One region of the Mariniluteicoccus flavus genome, then DNA from elsewhere that is predicted to be linked to it. Evidence: predicted binding sites of a transcription regulator. Region 1 holds the regulator's gene; each other region holds the start of a gene.
The links. Region 1 encodes LexA, which represses DNA repair genes until DNA is damaged. Its sites were predicted from a motif close to TCGAACANNTGTTCGA; they were not measured.
Positions count from the first base shown of each region.

Region 2: a site for LexA is predicted at 2,773-2,788, ahead of ACYVAG_RS11095 (HNH endonuclease signature motif containing protein). Genes of this name have one in related genera too.
Region 3: a site for LexA is predicted at 3,822-3,837, ahead of ACYVAG_RS01385 (DUF222 domain-containing protein). Genes of this name have one in related genera too.

Region 1 is NZ_BAAHBN010000012.1:64,411-70,429, reverse strand. Features, by position in the region: gene ACYVAG_RS15475 (vitamin B12-dependent ribonucleotide reductase) at 1-1,182, opposite strand, end outside; gene nrdR (transcriptional regulator NrdR) at 1,280-1,759, opposite strand; gene ACYVAG_RS15465 (hypothetical protein) at 2,046-2,414, opposite strand; gene lexA (transcriptional repressor LexA) at 2,685-3,467, shown strand; partial or broken gene ACYVAG_RS15455 (ABC transporter ATP-binding protein) at 3,511-4,073, opposite strand; gene ACYVAG_RS15450 (FecCD family ABC transporter permease) at 4,070-5,155, opposite strand; gene ACYVAG_RS15445 (ABC transporter substrate-binding protein) at 5,152-6,019, opposite strand, start outside.
Region 2 is NZ_BAAHBN010000006.1:25,033-31,051, reverse strand. Features, by position in the region: gene ACYVAG_RS11100 (deoxyribonuclease IV) at 1-598, opposite strand, end outside; gene ACYVAG_RS11095 (HNH endonuclease signature motif containing protein) at 955-2,772, opposite strand; gene ACYVAG_RS11090 (thiolase domain-containing protein) at 2,992-4,296, shown strand; gene ACYVAG_RS11085 (DUF2330 domain-containing protein) at 4,334-5,392, opposite strand; gene ACYVAG_RS11080 (anthrone oxygenase family protein) at 5,452-5,931, opposite strand.
Region 3 is NZ_BAAHBN010000001.1:280,844-286,862, reverse strand. Features, by position in the region: gene ACYVAG_RS01400 (N-acyl-D-amino-acid deacylase family protein) at 81-1,634, opposite strand; gene ACYVAG_RS01395 (NAD(P)/FAD-dependent oxidoreductase) at 1,667-2,815, opposite strand; gene ACYVAG_RS01390 (response regulator transcription factor) at 2,946-3,542, shown strand; gene ACYVAG_RS01385 (DUF222 domain-containing protein) at 3,926-5,494, shown strand; gene ACYVAG_RS01380 (2'-5' RNA ligase family protein) at 5,745-6,019, shown strand, end outside.

The DNA of each region.
Region 1 (6,019 bases):
GTCGAAGCTGTTGTCGGGCGTGATGAACTTCAGCAGGTTCAGCGACGCGAGGTTGCACGACGAGTTGTCGAGCGACATGTATTCCGAGCAGGGGTTCGACGCGGTGATGCGGCCCGACTCGGGGTTGGTGTGCCAGTCGTTGATCGTGTCGTCGTACTGGATGCCGGGATCGGCGCACTCCCACGCCGCCGTGGCCATCTTGTCGAACAGCTCGCGGGCGTCGACGGTCTCGACGGTCGAGCCGTCCGTACGCGAAGTCAGCGCGAAGTCGTCGCCGTCCTCGACCGCACGCATGAAGGCGTCCGACACCCGGACCGAGTTGTTCGCGTTCTGGTATTGCACCGAGGTGATGTCGCGGCCGCCCAGGTCCATGTCGAAGCCGGCGTCGCGCAGGGCGCGGATCTTGTTCTCCTCGCGCGCCTTGGTCTCGATGAACTCCTCGATGTCGGGGTGGTCGACGTCGAGGACGACCATCTTCGCCGCACGACGCGTCGCGCCGCCCGACTTGATGGTGCCGGCCGAGGCGTCCGCACCGCGCATGAACGAGACCGGGCCCGACGCGGTGCCGCCCGAGGTCAGCAGCTCCTTCGACGAACGGATGCGCGACAGGTTCAGGCCCGCACCCGAACCGCCCTTGAAGATGAAGCCCTCTTCCTTGTACCAGTTGAGGATCGAGTCCATCGAGTCGTCGACCGACAGGATGAAGCACGCAGAGACCTGCTGGGGAGACGTGGTGCCGACGTTGAACCACACCGGGGAGTTGAACGAGAACACCTGGTGGAGGAGCATCCACGTCAGCTCGTGCTCGAAGACCTCGGCGTCGACCTGGGTCGCGAAATAGCCGTGGTCCTCGCCGCCCTTGCGGTATTGCTTCACGACCCGGTCGATGAGCTGCTTCAGGCCCTGCTCACGCTTGTCGGAGCCGACCGCGCCGCGGAAATATTTCGTCGTCACGATCGTCGAGGCGTTCATCGACCAGAAGTCGGGGAACTCGACACCGCGCTGCTCGAAGACGTTCTCGCCGGTCTTCCAGTTGGTCTGGACGATGTCGCGACGCTCCCACGTCACCTCGTCATAGGGGTGCACCCCCTCGGTGGTGTAGACGCGCTCGATCGTCAGGCCCTGGTGGCCCGTCGACTTCGCGGGGGCCTTGCGGCCCGTGCCACGGGTGGTTTCGGTCATCGGTTGCTCCTCTGGTGCGGGTGGTTCGTGCTCGTGCGGCGGGTGGTGGTTCAGGACGTGCGTGGTCGAGTGGTGCGTACGCGGAACGCGGCGGCAGTCAGGCCGGCGCGGGCTCCAGTGGGAGCCCGGCGGGACTCTCGCGGCGGAGTGCCTCGATCTCGGACTCGAAGTCCTCGACCGAGTCGAACTGGCGGTAGACGCTCGCGAACCGCAGGTAGGCGACCTGGTCGAGCTCGCGGAGCGGGCCCAGGATGGCGACGCCGACCTCGTCGGCCGGGATCTCGGGCTGGCCGCTGGCGCGGAGGGTCTCCTCGACCTTCTGGCCGAGGCGAGCGAGCTGCTCCTCGGAGACGGGGCGGCCCTTGCAGGCCTTCCGTACTCCGCTGATCACCTTGTCGCGGTTGAAGGGCTCGAGGACCCCCGAGCGCTTCGCGATGACGATCTGCATCTGCTCGAGCGTCGTGAAGCGTCGCTCGCACACGGGGCACTGGCGACGGCGCCGGATGCTGGCACCGTCGTCGGCCGCGCGCGAGTCGAGCACGCGCGAGTCGGTGTGCCGACAGTAGGGACAGTGCATGCGACGCCTCCTTCCCTGCGGTGGCGCACGCCCCCTGTGGACGGATCCGGAGGTTTCTGGGGATAACCCTGTGTGCGCCGATGTGGACAGTGTGTGGATACCAACCACTAGTTGTGGACAAAGCACAGCCTTGTAACTACTAGATGTAGGTATCGTAGGCATCGTCAGGCCCCAATGCAATACCCGGCGCGTCGCGTGTCCCGCGCTCGCTCCACGGCGTCGATCACCGATCGAAACGACAGCGCCCCGGCCGCGGGATTCACGGCCGGGGCAACTCTCGTCGAGGTCAGCGCAGCGCGGAGACCGCCGCCGGCTCGGACATGACGCGGGCCGCGGTGGCGCCCACACAACCCAGCGAGACCATCACGACCAGGGTGACGAGGGCGAGAACCAGGGCGAGGCCGCGGTCGGTCAAGCGGGTGACCACCACGGGCGCCTCCCCCACCGACACGCGGGGGCGAGCGACGGGTCGCCCGGCGGAGCAGGCGTGGGTGGACGACTGGCCGGCGGCGGCCAGCGGCACACCCTTCAGGGTGGGGGCGCCCGGCCGCACGCTGCGGTCGATCCGGACGGCAGGACCCGCAGGCGTGGGGCGACGCTCGGGACGGCGCGCGCGAATGGGTGCCTGGCGGCGATCAACGGCGAGAGCGGTCATCGGAATCTCCTCGGGAAGTGATCGAACGGGTGTTCGATGAGTTCATTTGTAGCCCAGATCCGATTCGTACACAAGTCCTGTTCAGGAACAGGTGTTCGAACCGCGATCCAGTGCCCGAGCAGTCCATCAGGGGGGTCTGACAATTTCTGGGGACGGCGCGTCGCGCAGCCCCCGACCGCCCCGAGGGACCCGAACACGGCCCGGAACAGACCTCGCGACACACTCGAACAGATGTTTGATTGGTGCTCGCGTGGGCCCTACTGTTGAGGCATGGCAGATCGCGACACCACCCAGCCCCCCGGCCCCGCGAAGGCCCCACGACGACGTGGCCGCCCGACCCGCGAGGACGTGACCGCCCAGCTCATCGAAGCCGGCGCGTCGGTCAGCGCCCTCCCCGACGGCCCCACCGACGCCGACGGGCTCACCGCGCGCCAGCGGCGCATCCTCGAGGTCATCAAGTCGGCGGTCGAGACGCGGGGCTATCCGCCGAGCATCCGCGAGATGGGCGAGTCGGTGGGGCTGGCGTCCCCGTCATCGGTCTCCCACCAGCTGAAGGTGCTCGAGCAGAAGGGCTTCCTGCGACGCGACCCCCATCGCCCCCGCGCGCTGGAGGTCCTGCTCCCCCAGGCCGACCCCGACACGTCGTTCGACGCCACCGGCGTCAACGACGCGTTCCCCGACGCCGTCCGCGTGCCGGTCGTGGGCCGCATCGCGGCCGGCGGTCCCATCCTCGCCGAGGAGCGCATCGAGGACGTCTTCGCCCTGCCGAAGCAGCTCGTGGGCGAGGGCACGGTCTTCCTGCTCGAGGTCAGCGGCGACTCGATGATCGACGCGGCCATCTGCTCCGGCGACTGGGTCGTCGTGCGTCAGCAGCAGACGGCGAACAACGGCGACATCGTCGCGGCGCTGCTCGACAACGAGGCCACCGTCAAGACGTTCAAGAAGGACGGCAGCCAGGTGTGGCTGCTGCCCCACAACGAGGCCTACGACCCGATCGACGGCAACCACGCCTCGATCATGGGCAAGGTCGTGGCGGTCCTGCGCCGGGTCTGACCCCGTCCCGCAGACGTCAGAAGCCAGCCCGCGGCCAGGCTCCTCAGGCCACCGGCCCCCTGGCCGCGATCTGCGTGGCGCCGTCACGCGCATACACATCGGCCTCGACCCGCCACGTGGCACGGAGCCGGTCCGCGGTCAGGGCCTCCGACGGCGCGCCGACCGCGACCACGATCCCTCGATCCAGGACCACGACGGTGTCACAGAACCGGGCGGCGAGGTTCAGGTCGTGCAGCGCGACGACGGCCGTTGCACCCCCGCGATCCACACGCCGGCGCACGACCCCCAACACGCCGAGTTGGTGGTGGAGGTCGAGCGCACTCGTCGGTTCGTCCAGCAACATCAGGCTCGGGTCCCGCACCAACATCTGGGCCACGCCCACAAGTTGACGCTGGCCCCCCGACAGCTCGCCGAGCCAGCGGTCGGCCAACGCCTCCACCCCGACCTCGGCGAGCGCTGCGCCAGCACCTTGATCAGCGTCGACTTGCCGGAGCCGTTGGGCCCCAACAGCCCGACCACCCCCGCATCGAGCCGTAGGTCCAGCCCGTCGAGAACCCTCCGCCGTCCGTACGCGGCGGTGACCCCGCGGATGTCCAGCCCGCTCATCGGGTTCCCCGTCCCGGGCGGGTGAGGACCAGGCCCACGAAGACCGGGACGCCGACCAGTGCGGTGAGGATGCCGACCGGGACCACGACTCCGGGCACGATCACCTGGTTCGCGGCGTGGGCGGCCGACAGGCGGGCGGCGCCGGCGAGCATCGAGCCCGGCATCAGGAAGCGCTGGTCCTCGCCCACCAGGGCCCGGGCGATGTGGGGACCGACCAGGCCGATGAACCCGATGATGCCGACGAACGAGACGGCTGCGGCGGCCAGAAGCGACACTCCGACCAGGGTCCACACGCGGACGCGGCCGACGTCGACCCCCATCGAGGCCGCGCGGGCGTCGCCCAGGCGCAGTGCCGTCAGCCGCCAGCCGTTCGCCCAGAACAGCGGGACCAGAATGACCAGGGCCGCCCCCAGGATCGCATTGGCCGGCCAGGTGGCCCGCGTCATGGAACCCAGGCTCCAGAACACGATCTGCTGGAGTGACTCGGTGCTGGCGCGATACTGCAGCAGCGCCAACAGCGCCTGGAACCCGAACACGAGCGCGATGCCGAGCAGCACCATCGTCTCCTTGGTCGCGCCACGCCAGAGCGACGCCCCCGCGATCACCCCGCTCGCCACCAGCGCCATGACTGCGGCCGACATCGTGAGGGTGTAGGCGCCCAGGACCGGCAGCACCACGCCGGTCACGATCGCCAGGGCCGCCCCGAAGGCGGCGGCCGCCGACACGCCCAGCGTGAACGGCTCGGCGAGCGGGTTGTCGAGGATCGTCTGCATCTGTACGCCCGCCAGTGAGAGCGCCGCGCCGACCAGGACGGCCAGCAGGGCCGGTGGGAGCCGCAGGTCGAGCACCACCGTACGCGTCCGCGCATCGGTCGCGGGGTCGGTCAGGACCGCCACCACGTCGCCGAGGCCGATCGGCAGGGGCCCGACCACCATCGAGACCCAGAAGGTCACGACGACGGTCAGCGCCAGCCCCACCAGCACGAGTGCCCGCCGGCGACCGCGTCGCCGCCAGGCGGCCAGGGGCGCGTCCGCGGCCTCGGGGGCGTCGGGACGGGTCCGGGCAACATCGGCCACGGTCACCGGCCCTCGCCGAGGCTCACCAGGAACGTGCCCTCGGCCCGGAAGGGCATGAAGCGCTCGTGGAACTCCTCCCACGTCCGCTGGGGGTCGAGGTCCGCGAAGGTCTGCGGCTGCGACCAGCGCGCGAAGGCCTGCAGCGCGACGAAGTTGAACGGCGAGTCGTAGAACTGGTGGTAGATGGCGTGCACGCGTCCTGACGAGTACGCCCCCAGGTGCTCGAACCCGGGCTGTGCGCGCAGCGCGGCCACCGAGGCGCGGGCGGAGGCGGGGTCGGCGTCATAGCTGAGGCGCACGTACGACGTCTTCGCCTTCTCGTTCAGCTTCTGTCCGCCCCACTCGCCGCCGGTCGCGATGACGCTCTCCGGCGCGGCGGCCAACACCTGTTCGGGCGTCAGCACGCCCTCGTCGCCGGGAAGCAGCCCCGTGCCGATGTTGCGACCGCCGGCGGCGTCGATCATGCCGCCGAAGTTCGCACGGCCATAGGTCGAGCAGCAGGCGGCCAGCCCCGGCGCGCGCCACAGGAAGACGCTGGGGCGCGGGTTCACCTGCGCGCCGCGGGTGGTGACGGTGTCGGTCTGCTTCGCATACCAGGCCAGGAACTCCTCGGCCTTGGCCTCCCGACCCAGGATCGCCCCGAGCAGGCGGATCGAGGGCGCGGTGTTCTTGAGGGGGTCGAGGCGGAAGTCGGTCACGACGAACGGGAGGCCCGCGCGGTCGAGCTGTCCGACGAGCCCGTTCTTCTCGGCGCCCCGGAAGGCGTCCAGGGTGAACAGCAGCACGTCGGGGTGGTGGGCCAACAGGCCCTCGACGCTCAGGTCGTTCGCATACACCGACCCGATCGTCGGCAGGTCCTTCGCCTTCGGG
Region 2 (6,019 bases), on a different contig from region 1:
GGAGGTCGATGCGTCCGGTGAGGGCGCGTACGCGGTCCACCAGGCCGGTGAGGTCCTCGCCGCCGGCATGGGCGTGGCACGTGTCGAGGCAGAAGCCGACGGTGTCGCCGCCCTCGGCGGAGGTGACGGCCTCCCACAGGCGAGCGATGCGGTCGAGGCGGCGGGCCATGGCGTTGGCGCCGCCGGCGGTGTTCTCGATCAGCACCGGCACCGGCATGTCGAGGCCGTCGATGCACTTGCGCCAGTTGTCGAAGCCCTTCTCGGGGTCGTCGTCGGCGGTGACGTGGCCGCCGTGCACGATGACGCCCGCCGCGCCGATCTCGGCGGCGGCGTTGACGGTCTGCTGGAGGAGCTTGCGGCTCGGGATGCGGATGCGGTTGTTCAGCGTCGCCACGTTCAGCACGTAGGGGGCGTGGACATAGAGCGCGACTCCGGCCTGCTCGGCGGCCTCCTTCAACGCTGTTGCTCCACCCTCGTACGCGACCTTCGGCCCCTTCCATCCCTGGGGGTCGCCCAGGAAGAACTGGGAGAGGTTCGCGCCGCGGGCGATCGCCTCGGCAACGGGGTCGGTCTGGTCGACGTGGGCACCGATCTGCATGGAGCGAGCCTATCCGCCGGGACCGACGTTCTCCGAGCGGCGAGAGCCTCAGGACCCGTTCTCGGAGCGAGCACTTCGTCTTGACCGCGGGCGGCCTCGCTCAGCACAGGCTTCCGCGAGTCGAGGAGCCTGGGACCACGTTCTCCGAGCGAGCGCCAGCGAGTCGAGGAGCCTGGGACCCACGATTCCTGAGCGAGCGCTTCGGCTTGGCCGCGGGCGGCCTCGCTCAGCACAGGCTTCCGCGGGACGAGGAGTCCAGGACCACGTTCTCCGAGCGAGCGCCAGCGAGTCGAGGAGCCTGGGACCCACGTTTCCTGAGCGAGCGCCAGCGAGTCGAAGGGATCCTGGCTCGGTGGTTATCCAGGGGGGTCTCCGTCCTGGTCCCCGCGGTGTTGTCGGATGCGGTGGCGGATGTGGCGTCGTGGCCGTCGGTGTGCGTCGAGGGTGATCGGGGGCAGGAATTCGGGGAGTCCGTCGGTCGGGTTGATGCGGACTTCCCACCGGTGCGGATCAGGTCCCTTCCTTGAAGGTTCGCAGAGGGCGTGGTGGTGGCAGCAGAGCAGGACGCCGTTGGTGATCGCGGTCCACGGTCTCAGGTGCCAGGGGATGATGTGGTGGCATTCGCACTGTCGGGGTGGTCGGTCGCAGCCGGGGAAGATGCAGCCGCCGTCTCGGGCGATGAGGGCGGCGCGTTGTCCGGGGGTGAAGAACCGCTTCGCCGCACCGACGTCGAGGGGGACGCCGAGGCTGTTGAGGACCATGGGGATGATCTCGGAGTCACAGGCGAGTCGGCGGAGTTCTTGGGCGGACAGGCGCTGCCCGGCGACATCGACGGTGCCGAGTCCGGTGGTGAGTTGGTCGAGGGTGACGGTGAGGTTTAGTCGGGGGCGGTCTGCTCCGAGGGCGGGGGCGTGGTCGGCGTCGGCGAAGGCGTGGGCCAACTCCATCAGGGCGTCAGCCCGTGCCATGGCTCTGGAGGGTCGTCCGCCGCAGAGTCCGCAGTCGGGTCCGGGACAGGCGGGCCCGCAGACCGGGTCGGTCAGGTCGTCGAGGGAGGTGTCGGTGAGGTCGGGCAGACCGGTCGTCGACGCCGCGTCTGTGTCCTTGCGGGGAAGGCGGCCCCGGACCGGTCCGGTCGCGCCGTCACCCTCGTTGTGGTGGTGGGCGCAGTCGGCGGTGTGGTCGCGGGTCGCTTCGACTCCTTCGTCGCTCAGCGAGCGTGGGGTGCGCTCCTCGTCTCGCTGGCGCTCGCTCGGAGAACGTTCCGACTCAGCCGCGAAGCCAGCCGGCTGCTCGTCTCGCGGAGCCTGTGCTGAGCGAGGCCGCTCTGGGGCTGGGTCGAAGTGCTCGCTCGGAGAACGGTCCGGGGTCGCTTCGACTCCTGCGTCGCTCAGCGAGCGTGCGTTCCGCTCCTCCTTGCTCGTGTGGGTGGGGCGGTCGACGGTGGGGAGGCCTCGGGCCCGGCGGCGCGCGCGATCCGCAATCGCGTCGATCAAGGCCGCCAGTTGTTCGCCTTCGGCCAGCGGGAGTTTCCCGCGGAGGTTCATCGAGCCGTGGCCGTCGGGCCAGAAGTGCAGTTCGCGGGTCTGCCAGGCGCGGGCTTCCTGCCGCTCCAACTGCGCGGCCAGGAGCTCGTCGGCGTGGTCGGGGTCGACGACCTCGACCAGCCGGTGCGCGAGCTGCCGCAGCTCTTTGGGGTCGAACTCGGACGCATAGGTGACCATCACCTTCTGTGCCTCGACCTGTTTGTCGGCTGCGAGGTCCTCGGGCAAGAGTGCGAGGGCGTCGCAGATCGCGTCGGCCTGCCGCGGCAACACCACACCGTCGGCCATGCCGTCCCAGACATGCTCCTGTTCGATGACCCGGCCGGCGCGGCGGACCAGGCCGTGGGCTTCCCTGCTGCCGTAGCCGTGGGTTTCCCGCAGCCACGCCCCGGTGGAGATTCCGAGCTCGTGCTGCGCGGCGTCGCGGCGTTCGACCTCGGCGACGAGCAGCAGGTGCGCGGCCTCGACCCGGGCCGCGAGCTGCTGTGCCCGCCCCGCCAACGCCAACAGATCACCATCGGCCATGAGTCGCAGGTCTGCCGATTCCATGGCCCCGTCCAGCGCAGCACCCAGTGCACGGTCGGCGGTGCCGATCGCGTCGGGGAGCGTGGACGGGGACATCTCCTGCATACGAACAAGTGTTCCCGCAGGGTCCGACAAGAATCCAGTTATCCACAGACCGACCCCTCCCTGCTTCGGGGTCACTCAGAACTGTGGATAAGTCGCGCGCGCACTCCTCGTCTCGCTGGCGCTCGCTCGGAGAACGTGGGGCGTCGCTTCCACTCGTTCGTCGCTCAGCGAGCGTGGAACCTGCTCCCTCCTCGTCTCGCTGGCGCTCGCTCGGAGAACGTGGGGCGTCGCTTCGACTCCTTCGTCGCAGCGAGCGCCGGCTCCTCGTCTCGCTGGCGCTCGCTCGGAGAACGTGGCGGGGTTGCTTCGACTCCTTCGTCGCTCAGCGAGCGTGGGACCTGCTCCTCGTCTCCCCAGCGCTCGCACGCGGAACCAGGGGCGTCCTACCCTTCTTCCACGACCGACATCGCCGTCACCGGAATCGCCCACACCCGCTTCGGCAAGCTGTCCGACGACACCGTCGAGACCCTCGTCGTCCAGGTCGTCCGCGACGCCCTCGCCGACGCCGGCCTCGAACCCGGCCGGGTCGACGAGGTCGATCTCAGCCAGTTCAACGCCGGCCTCACGCCCCTCGCCTTTCCTTCCTCACTGGCGATGCAGGCCGACGACGCCCTCTTCGGTGCCCCCATGACCCGCGTCGAGAACGCCTGCGCATCCGGCTCCGCGGCCGTCCACCAAGGCATCCGCGCGATGCGCTCCGGCTGCGCCAAGACCGTCCTCGTGATCGGCGTCGAGAAGATGACCCACGCGGGTGCCGATGTCGTCGGCGCCGCCCTGCTCGGCGCCGACTTCGAGCTCGCCGGCACCGAGTCCACCACCGGGTTCGCCGGCCTGTTCGCCCGCGTCGCCGAGGCGTACGCCGACCGCCACGGCGACGTCACCGAAGCCCTCGCCATGATCGCCGCCAAGAACCACGCGAACGGCATGAAGAACCCGAACGCCCAACTCCACAAGGAATTCTCCGTCGAGTTCTGCCGCACCGAGTCCGACAAGAACCCGCGCGTCGCCGGTCCCCTGAAGCGTACGGACTGTTCGCCCGTCTCCGACGGCGCCGCCGCCCTGATCCTCCAGGACACAACGGAAGGACTCGCCCGCATCACCGGCTTCGGCCACGCCAACGACTTCCTTCCCGCAGCCAAGAAGGACCCCAGCGCCTTCGCCGGCACCCGCATCGCCATCGAGCGCGCCCTCGCCATGGCGAACACCGACCTCGATGCGCTCTCTCTCGCAGAGGTCCATGACTGCTTCACCATCGCCGAGCTCGTCGTCTATGAGGCCATGGGCCTCACCGAGCCCGGTCAGGGTCGCCGCGCCCTCGACGAGGGTTGGGTCTTCCCCGACGGCAAGCTGCCCGTCAACGTCTCCGGCGGCCTCAAGTCGAAGGGTCACCCCGTCGGCGCCACCGGCGTCTCGCAACACGTCCTCGCCGCGCTCCAGCTCTCCGGCCGCGCCGACGCCATGCAGGTCGCGGGTGCCAGCAAAGCCCTTGTGCACAACATGGGCGGCCTTGCCGTGGCGAACTAGGCGACCGTGCTGGAGGCCTGACCCGCGTACGCCCGGCCTAGCCCGTACGCCCCCGTCCGCGCCGAACCACGACCGCGCCCGCCGCCAGTCCCGCGAGGACGGCCAAGCCCGACAGCGTGATCGCCCACCCCAGCGCGCGGCCGGGGGAGTGGTCGACCGACCACTCCACCTCGCGGTACGCGTCGTCGCGCGCCGCCGGCCCGAACGCGAAGTCCTGCGTGATCGCCCGGGGTGACAACTGACCCACGTACGCCGTCAGGAAGGCCTCGGTCGTTCCCGGCACCAGGCCTGCCGGCTGGCCCACGCGTACGCCCGGCACCCGTCCCGCGAACTCGAGCCTCATGGGATCGCCCGGCGCCGCCTCCGCGGTGATGTCCATGCGCCGTGGCGCGACCACATACAGGGCGACGTCCTGGCTCTGGGCGGCATGTTTCGACAGCCTGATGGGATAGATCACCCGATCGGTCGGGAACCGCAGCCGCAGCGGGTCGAGGTCTCCCTGCAGCGCCGAGCCCGCGGCGGCCGGCGTCAGGCGCACGGCCTGGATGCGCCAGCCCTGGTCGAGATAGCCCTGAAAGGTCGGCAGCAGCTCGTCCTTCGCCGGGAATCCGTTCTCCCGCAGCCAATCGTTCACGGCCGCGGCCGAGTCACCTGCGAGCGTGGTCACCCGGAACGGACCGATCTCCGCGACCCCCTCGACCCGCACTCCCGAACCCGGGGCAGACCCGCCCACCCCGCGATCGTCGTCCAGAAAGGGAAACCGCGGCGTCCAGTCCTTGCGCGTGCGCTGCTCGGCCCGAGTGAGGTCGCGCAGGTCGTCCCAGACTTCCTTGTCCCCCAGCGAAAGCTCGGTCCCCGCCGGCGTCGGCATGATCCACGCCGCCTCGGCCGCCCGCCCGTTCAGCCGCATGATCATGTCGATCGTCTCGGTGCGCCCGCCCCACGTGATCATGGCCATCTCGCCGCGTACGCGGGCTCCCTCGCGGGTCGGCATCGCCCCGCACGCGCAGGCAGCAGCGCCGGGCGCGGCAACGACGGAGAACCCGACCAGGAACAGCAGGGCCAGCAGGACGCGAACGGCACGGAAAGTACGCATGACTCACGGTAGGCAGCCGCAGTGGCATGTTCGCCACGTCCACGGTCACGATCTGGGCATCACTCGGTTCCGCGCACCGTCGCGGCCACCGCCGCGCCTCCCAGTGCGACGGCCGCGAGCGCGCACACGGCCCGCACGGTGTTCGCGCCCGTCCACTCCCGCAGATAGACCGGCCAGTACGCCCCCGCCTCCGCCGAGCCGGGAGACAGCCGGGCCAGATGTTCGTTGCGCGGCACGTTGTAGGCGAGCGTCAGCCGGAACGCCGCCAGGTGGGCCAACCCGGCGCCGGCCGCCAGGGTGTCGACCAGTCCACGCTCACCCCGCACGAACCGCGCGACCTGGAAGGCCCCGAGCGCGGCACCGCCGAAGAACGCGATCATGAACGGCGCCTGCACGGCGGTCCGGTTGAACCCCTGCATGGTCGCCACTCCCTCGGTGGTGGCGAGCGTGGCCAGCCTCGGCATGACCCGCGCCGAGAAGTTGGCATAGACCCCCGCGACCACGGCGGACGCCGCCAGGGCGAAGAGATTGGTGAGCATGGTTCCTCTTGTGGCTGGATGATCCGTCGGGTGTGACGATGCCTCCAGTCAACGACCGATGCCGCCGCGCGACCATGCTGTCGCGGAC
Region 3 (6,019 bases), on a different contig from region 1:
CGCTCATCAGTGACGATCTCGATGCCTTCAGGGGGTCCGAGATGGGCACTGATGAGCGATGTGTCACACCCTCGGCTCGATCAGCGCAGCACGCGCCCGTGCCTGCTCTCGCTCTCCCCGCCGAAGGCCACCTCGCCCCCGATCCACACCCGCTCGACCCCTTCGGCCAGCTGCCAGGGGTCGGTGAACGTGGATCGGTCGGCGATGCGATCGGGATCGAAGAGCACCAGATCGGCGATGGCGCCCTCGGCGATGACGCCACGGTCGCCCGTGTTCAGCCGTGAGGCGGGCAGTGAGGTCATGCGGCGGATCGCCTCGGTCAGCGTCAGGAGGCCGCGCTCGCGGACGAAGTGACCCAGCACGCGGGCGAAGGTCCCGAAGCTGCGGGGGTGGGGCAGGCCCTGTCCCTCGGTCTTCAGCACGGACCCGTCCGAGGCGACCGACACCCAGGGATGCGTCAGCGCCAGGTCGAGGTCGGCCGGATCCATGGCGTGGTTGATGATCGCGACGGTCGCCCGGTGTTCGCGCAGGACGTCGAGCGCGACCGTGGCGGGGTCGGACCCCGTCTCCTCGGCGATGTCGGTCAGTGATCGCCCGATCATCGGCGTGTAGGGACCTTCCGGCAGGCGGGCCAGGACGATGCCGGACGGATCGATCTCCCCTCCGAAGCGGGTTTCGAGCGCCGATGCCATGCGTGCGGTCGTGTCGGGATCCGCGAGGCGCTCCAGCAGGGCGGGTGCGCCGCCGTCCAGTGCCCAGCCCGGCAGGCGCGAGTTGAGCGTCGTCGAGGAAGCCGTGTAGGGGTAGACATCGGCGGCCACGTCGAGCCCTTCCGCACGGGCGGCGTCGATGCGCTCGAGGATGCCGCGCACCTGGCCGTGGTTGGCCGGTCCCATCGCCTTGATGTGGGAGATCTCGAGGCGTACGCCGGTCACGCGTGCGGTCTCGATGGCCTCGTCGACCGACTGCAGCACGTCGTTGGTCTCGTTGCGCATGTGGGTGGAATACAGCAGGCCGCGCCTCGCGACGACGGCCGCGAGCGCCTGCACCTCGTCGGGGCGCGCGTACGACCCCGGCGCGTAGATGAGCCCGGTGGAGAACCCGATCGCGCCCTGGTCGGCCGCACGGTCGAGCAGCGCACACATCTGATCCAGTTCGGCTTCGGTCGGCGGCCGCTGCTCGTGGCCCATGACCGCGATGCGCAGGGCGCCGTGGCCGACCTGCAGGCCGAGGTTCACCCCCGGCGGCAGGGCGTCCATGCGCTCGGCATAGCCCGCGAGGTCGGTCCAGCTCCAGTCCATCTCGGGGCGCTGGAAGGACGAGCCGTCCCGCAGGGCCGCCAGATCGGCGACCGGGAACGGCGACAGGCCGCAGTTGCCCGTCACCAGGGTGGTGACGCCCTGCGCGAGCTGGGTGATCGCGGCGGGACCGTCCTGGATCGAGAAGTCGGCGTGGGAGTGCAGGTCGATGAAGCCGGGCGCGAGGACGAGCCCGCGGCCGTCGATCGCGTCGGGACCGTCGATCGGTTGTGCCGCGATCTCGGCCACGCGGCCGTCCCGCACGCGGACGTGCGCGGGTCGGGGTGCGGCACCGGTCCCGTCGATGAGGACGACGTCGTTGATGACGGTTTCCATGGTTCCCCTTCTGGCCGGGCCTTCAGAATCAGTCACTGCTTACGCCTCCTGCGGGTCAGTGTGAGGGAGAACCTGTCGGGGGAGAGCCTGGGGTCGTACGCGCGGGTGCCGTCGGTGAGGTCGCGCCCCACCAGGGCTGCGGTGATGGGGGCCAGGACGAGGCCCCACATGCCGTGGCCGGCGGCGATGACCAGGTTGTCCACGGACGCCGGTCGGCCGATCACGGGGGCGCCGTCGCTGGTGGTCGGCCGGTCTCCGCGCCAGACCTCGACCTCGCGGTCCCAGGCGAGCCCGGGCAGCTCGGTGCGGGCCGCGTCGCGGATGGCGTCGACGCGGGCCCCCTGGATGCCGGCGCGTCCGCCGAGGTCGAGGGTCCCGCAGACGCGTACGCGATCGCGGAAGGGAGTCACGACCACCTTGGCCTGCGTGAGTCGCACCGGACGCTCCGGATCGTCCCTGCCGCGCTCGAGATCGATGACATAGCCGGCGGCTCCCTGCAGGGGGATGCGTACGCCCGCCTGCGCGGCCAGGGGCTTCGCATCCATGCCGGCGGCGAGCACGACGGTCGCCGGTGTGAGTTGCTCGCCGTCGACCTCGACGGAGGCGATGGAGCCGTCGACCACGTGGATCCCTTGGACAGTTGCGTTCCAGCGGATCTCGGCGCCGGCAGCCTTGGCGTCTGCGAGAAGGGCGGTGACGTAATCGAGCGTGTTGCAGGTCGCGTCGTCGGGGTTGATGACCTCGCGTCCGTCGGGGAGGCGGTCGACCGAACCGGTACGCCGGCAACTGGTGTCCAGCCCCTCGTCGACCAACTGCAGGTGGAGCGCCAGGCTGTCGTGGGCCATCGTGCGCAACAGCTGCGTCAGCGCGGCCGACTTCTTCGGGCGGGACGCCCAGACGAACGAGGCCAGCCACGGCACGAGCGCCGGACGAGGATGGAGTCGGAACGGACCCGCGGCGTCGAGGAGGTGGCGCAGCCCCAGCCTGACATTGCGCGGGTTCGCCATGGCTTCCACGTGGTCGGGTGAGAGGAGTCCGGCGTTGGCATAGGAGCAGCCGGCGCCGGGACCGGCACCGGCGTCGACGATGAGGACGTCGTGGCCGGCCCGCGCCAGGCGCTGGGCGATGGTGGCGCCCACCGCGCCGGCGCCGATGACCAGGATGCGTTCGGACGTCGTCATGGCGCCTTTCCGTTTGCGGCTGGATTCCCGTTGTTGCTGGAATGCTAGGGAGTGGCTGTGTCCGCGAGATCCTCCTCGGAGGATGAACTTTGCCCGGCTGGACGGCTCGCACTGGTGGTAGTTTGCGATGGTGGTGATCCGCATCCGCGTGCTGCTGGTCGAGGACCACCCTGTGGTTCGATTGGGCATCCGCTCGGCGCTCGAGTCCGCCCACGACGTCACCGTGGTGGCGGAGTGCGCCACCTATGAGTGCGGCCTGAAGCATGCCCTGACCTCGGCGCCTGATGTGGTGGTCCTGCCGCTGCGCCTGGAGGGGGCCCTGCTGGGCATCGACCTGTGCCGAGAGGTGTCGGGGCTCAGCCCGCGGCCGCGCGTACTGATCTACACCGCCACCGATGACCCCGACGATGCGAGCAATCTCTATCTGGCGGGGGCCGACAGCTTCCTGCACAAGGGAGCCAGCGTGGGGATGCTGGTCGAGGCCGTACGCCGCACCGCAGCGGGCGAGCGGGTGTGGCGGACGAGTCGACCGCAACCCACGGTCGAGGAGGTCGATCGCAAGCACCTGCTGACGCCGCGGGAGCGGGAGATCCTTGGGCTGATGCTCGAGCGGCTGACGAACCAGGAGATCGCTGCGGCGTTGGTGCTCGGGCTGCCGACGGTGAAGACGCACGTGGGCAATGTGTTGGCGAAGCTGGGGCTGCGGCGACGGCAGGATCTGTTCTAGGCGGTGAGGGCTGGGCGAGTCGAAGCCACTCCGGGTGTGACGCTGGCTGAGCGAGGAACGAGTCGAAGCCGCTCTGGGTCGCGTTGGCTGGGCGAGGGACGAGTCGAAGCCGCTCTGGAGGTCACGTTGGCTGGGCGAGGGACGAGTCGAAGCCGCTCTGGAGGTCACGTTGGCTGAGCGAGGAACGAGTCGAAGCCGCTCTGGAGGCCACCCGGAGGAACACGCTGGCTGAGCGACGCAGGAGTCGAAGCCAACCCTGCGCGATCGCCTTCCGCGCAAGCAAAAAATTGTTCGAGATTCTTTTCGGAAGACCCCGTTCTGGGCCCGAAATTGTCAGACCCCCTTCCTAGGCTGGAACCATCACCACACCCCAGGGGGAAACCATGGACGGTCTCACCGAACACCTTGTTGCGAAGGGAAAACCCAACCGCACCGCGGTCATCCTCGGCCTCAAAGACGCCGCCGACCGGCAACGCCAGGCCGAGATCGACCAGATCTCGTTGATCGCTGCCGCAGCAAGGGCGTACTCGTGGATCGACGAACCCTTGTCCGACAACGATTCCGCACCATCGGTGCTTCACGGCGAACGGCTGATGGTTCTCGGCGGTGATGGTACGCCGGAGGTCGCCGAGTTCTGTTCGTTGGAGGTGGGTCCGGCGTTGGGCATCTCGCCAAACGCGGCGGCCCAGCTCATTGCCGACGTCCTTGACCTGCGCCACCGCCACCCCCAACTGTGGGCACTGGTGATCGGCGGCTACGTCCGCGTCTTCGCCGCCCGGAAGGTCGCCCAACTCACCCGCTCGCGTGAACTCACCCACGAGATGGCGGGGGAGGTCGACCGGAAGCTCACGCCGTTCGCGCCGCAGTACACCGTCACGCGGCTGCTGAGCCAGGCCGAACTGTTGTGTGATGTGGTCGACCCCGAGGGTGCCGAGGAACGTCGGAAGGCCGCACTCGAGCGGCGGTTCGTCAACGTGCGTGCTGGTGAAGCGGGGACCGCGCTGGTCACGGGCCAGGTCGATGGCCCCGCCGGGCTTCGGCTCGATCAGACCGTCACTCAGCTCGCGGGCATCCTCCGTGACGCCGGACACCGGGACTCGGCCGACGGTGATGGCACGGTTGTCGATGGGGCGGAGGTCGACCGGTTGGACGAGCAGTTCGCCGTGCTGCGCGCCCAAGCGCTCGAACTCCTGGCCGACCCGGCCCGGGCGGGACGCGTCCTTGGCGCAGGATCCCTCGACCTCGACGGCACTGACGAGACCGAGACGTCGTCGGGATTGCCGTCGCGCAAGGACCTCCTCGAGCTCGTCGTCCACATCCGGCCCGACGAGGTCGACCGCGGTGCGGGCGGTGAGGTCACCGGCCTCGGGTCGGTCGCCCGATCCCAGCTCGACGCGCTCCTCGCCGACGCCGCGCAGGTCACTGTCCGGCCGGTCCTGGATCCGGAGGTGCCCCACGTGACCGTCGTCTACGAGCCGACCGAGGCGCAGCGGCGGGAGGTGCTGCTGCGGGAGGAGTACGAGGCGTTCCCGTTCTCCACAAGGCGTTCGGCGGGCAAGTGGATCGATCTGGATCACATCGTGGAGTTCCCGCTCGGCTCGACCTGCACGACGAACCTGACGCCGCTGTCGAAGCGGGTCCACCGGGCCAAGACGTTCGGCGGGTTCACCTCCACGCCGGTCCGGCCGGGCGTGAAGCACTGGAAGACCCCGACCGGGCAGGAGTTCTGGACCACGCCCCACGGCACCTACAGCCGGAACCCCGACACCGACCTGGTCATCGACCCGACAGGGACGAAACGACGCATCCGGCAGGCCACCCGACGAGCCGCCGAACTTGCCGAAAAACACACCCAACAACGGATCCGCGCCGAAGCAGGAGCCGCCGCGGCGAAGGTGTTCGCCCAAATGAACCCCGCCCTCATCCCCCTGATGGAGGAGATCGCCGCCTGACACCGGGCCAATCCGACGTAGCGAGCAGCCACGGCCTGGAACCCGCACCATTCCCCACGCTGACCGACCCGCCGGAGGAACCGGCCCGGCGGGCGCGAAGCATGCCCATACCCGCTCACCATGGCGGTCGCGCGAGAGTGCCCCCGCCCCATCCCACTGTTCGGCAGAAGTGGTCGAACCGGTCGTGGACGTCCGGCCACATCGCTTATCTCCTTGACCATGACGGGCGGTCGAGATTCACTGATGTCGCATGAGCACCTCTGGGCCGACGGAGTCATCGCTGCTGCTGGTGATCGCCGAAGCGGAGGCATCAGTCAGGGAGCACCGCGCGAAGTACGACCTCGCTGCTCGGGTGGGGGTGCCCGCGCACATCACCGTGGCCTACCCCTTCGAGCCGGCCGAGGAGATCGACACGGACGACCTCGCATGCCTTCAAGAGATCTCCGGCGGCACCGCCCCGTTTGACATCGAGTTGACGAGAACCGGCTGGTTCGGAGGCGACGTGCTCTTCCTCGCGCCAACGGC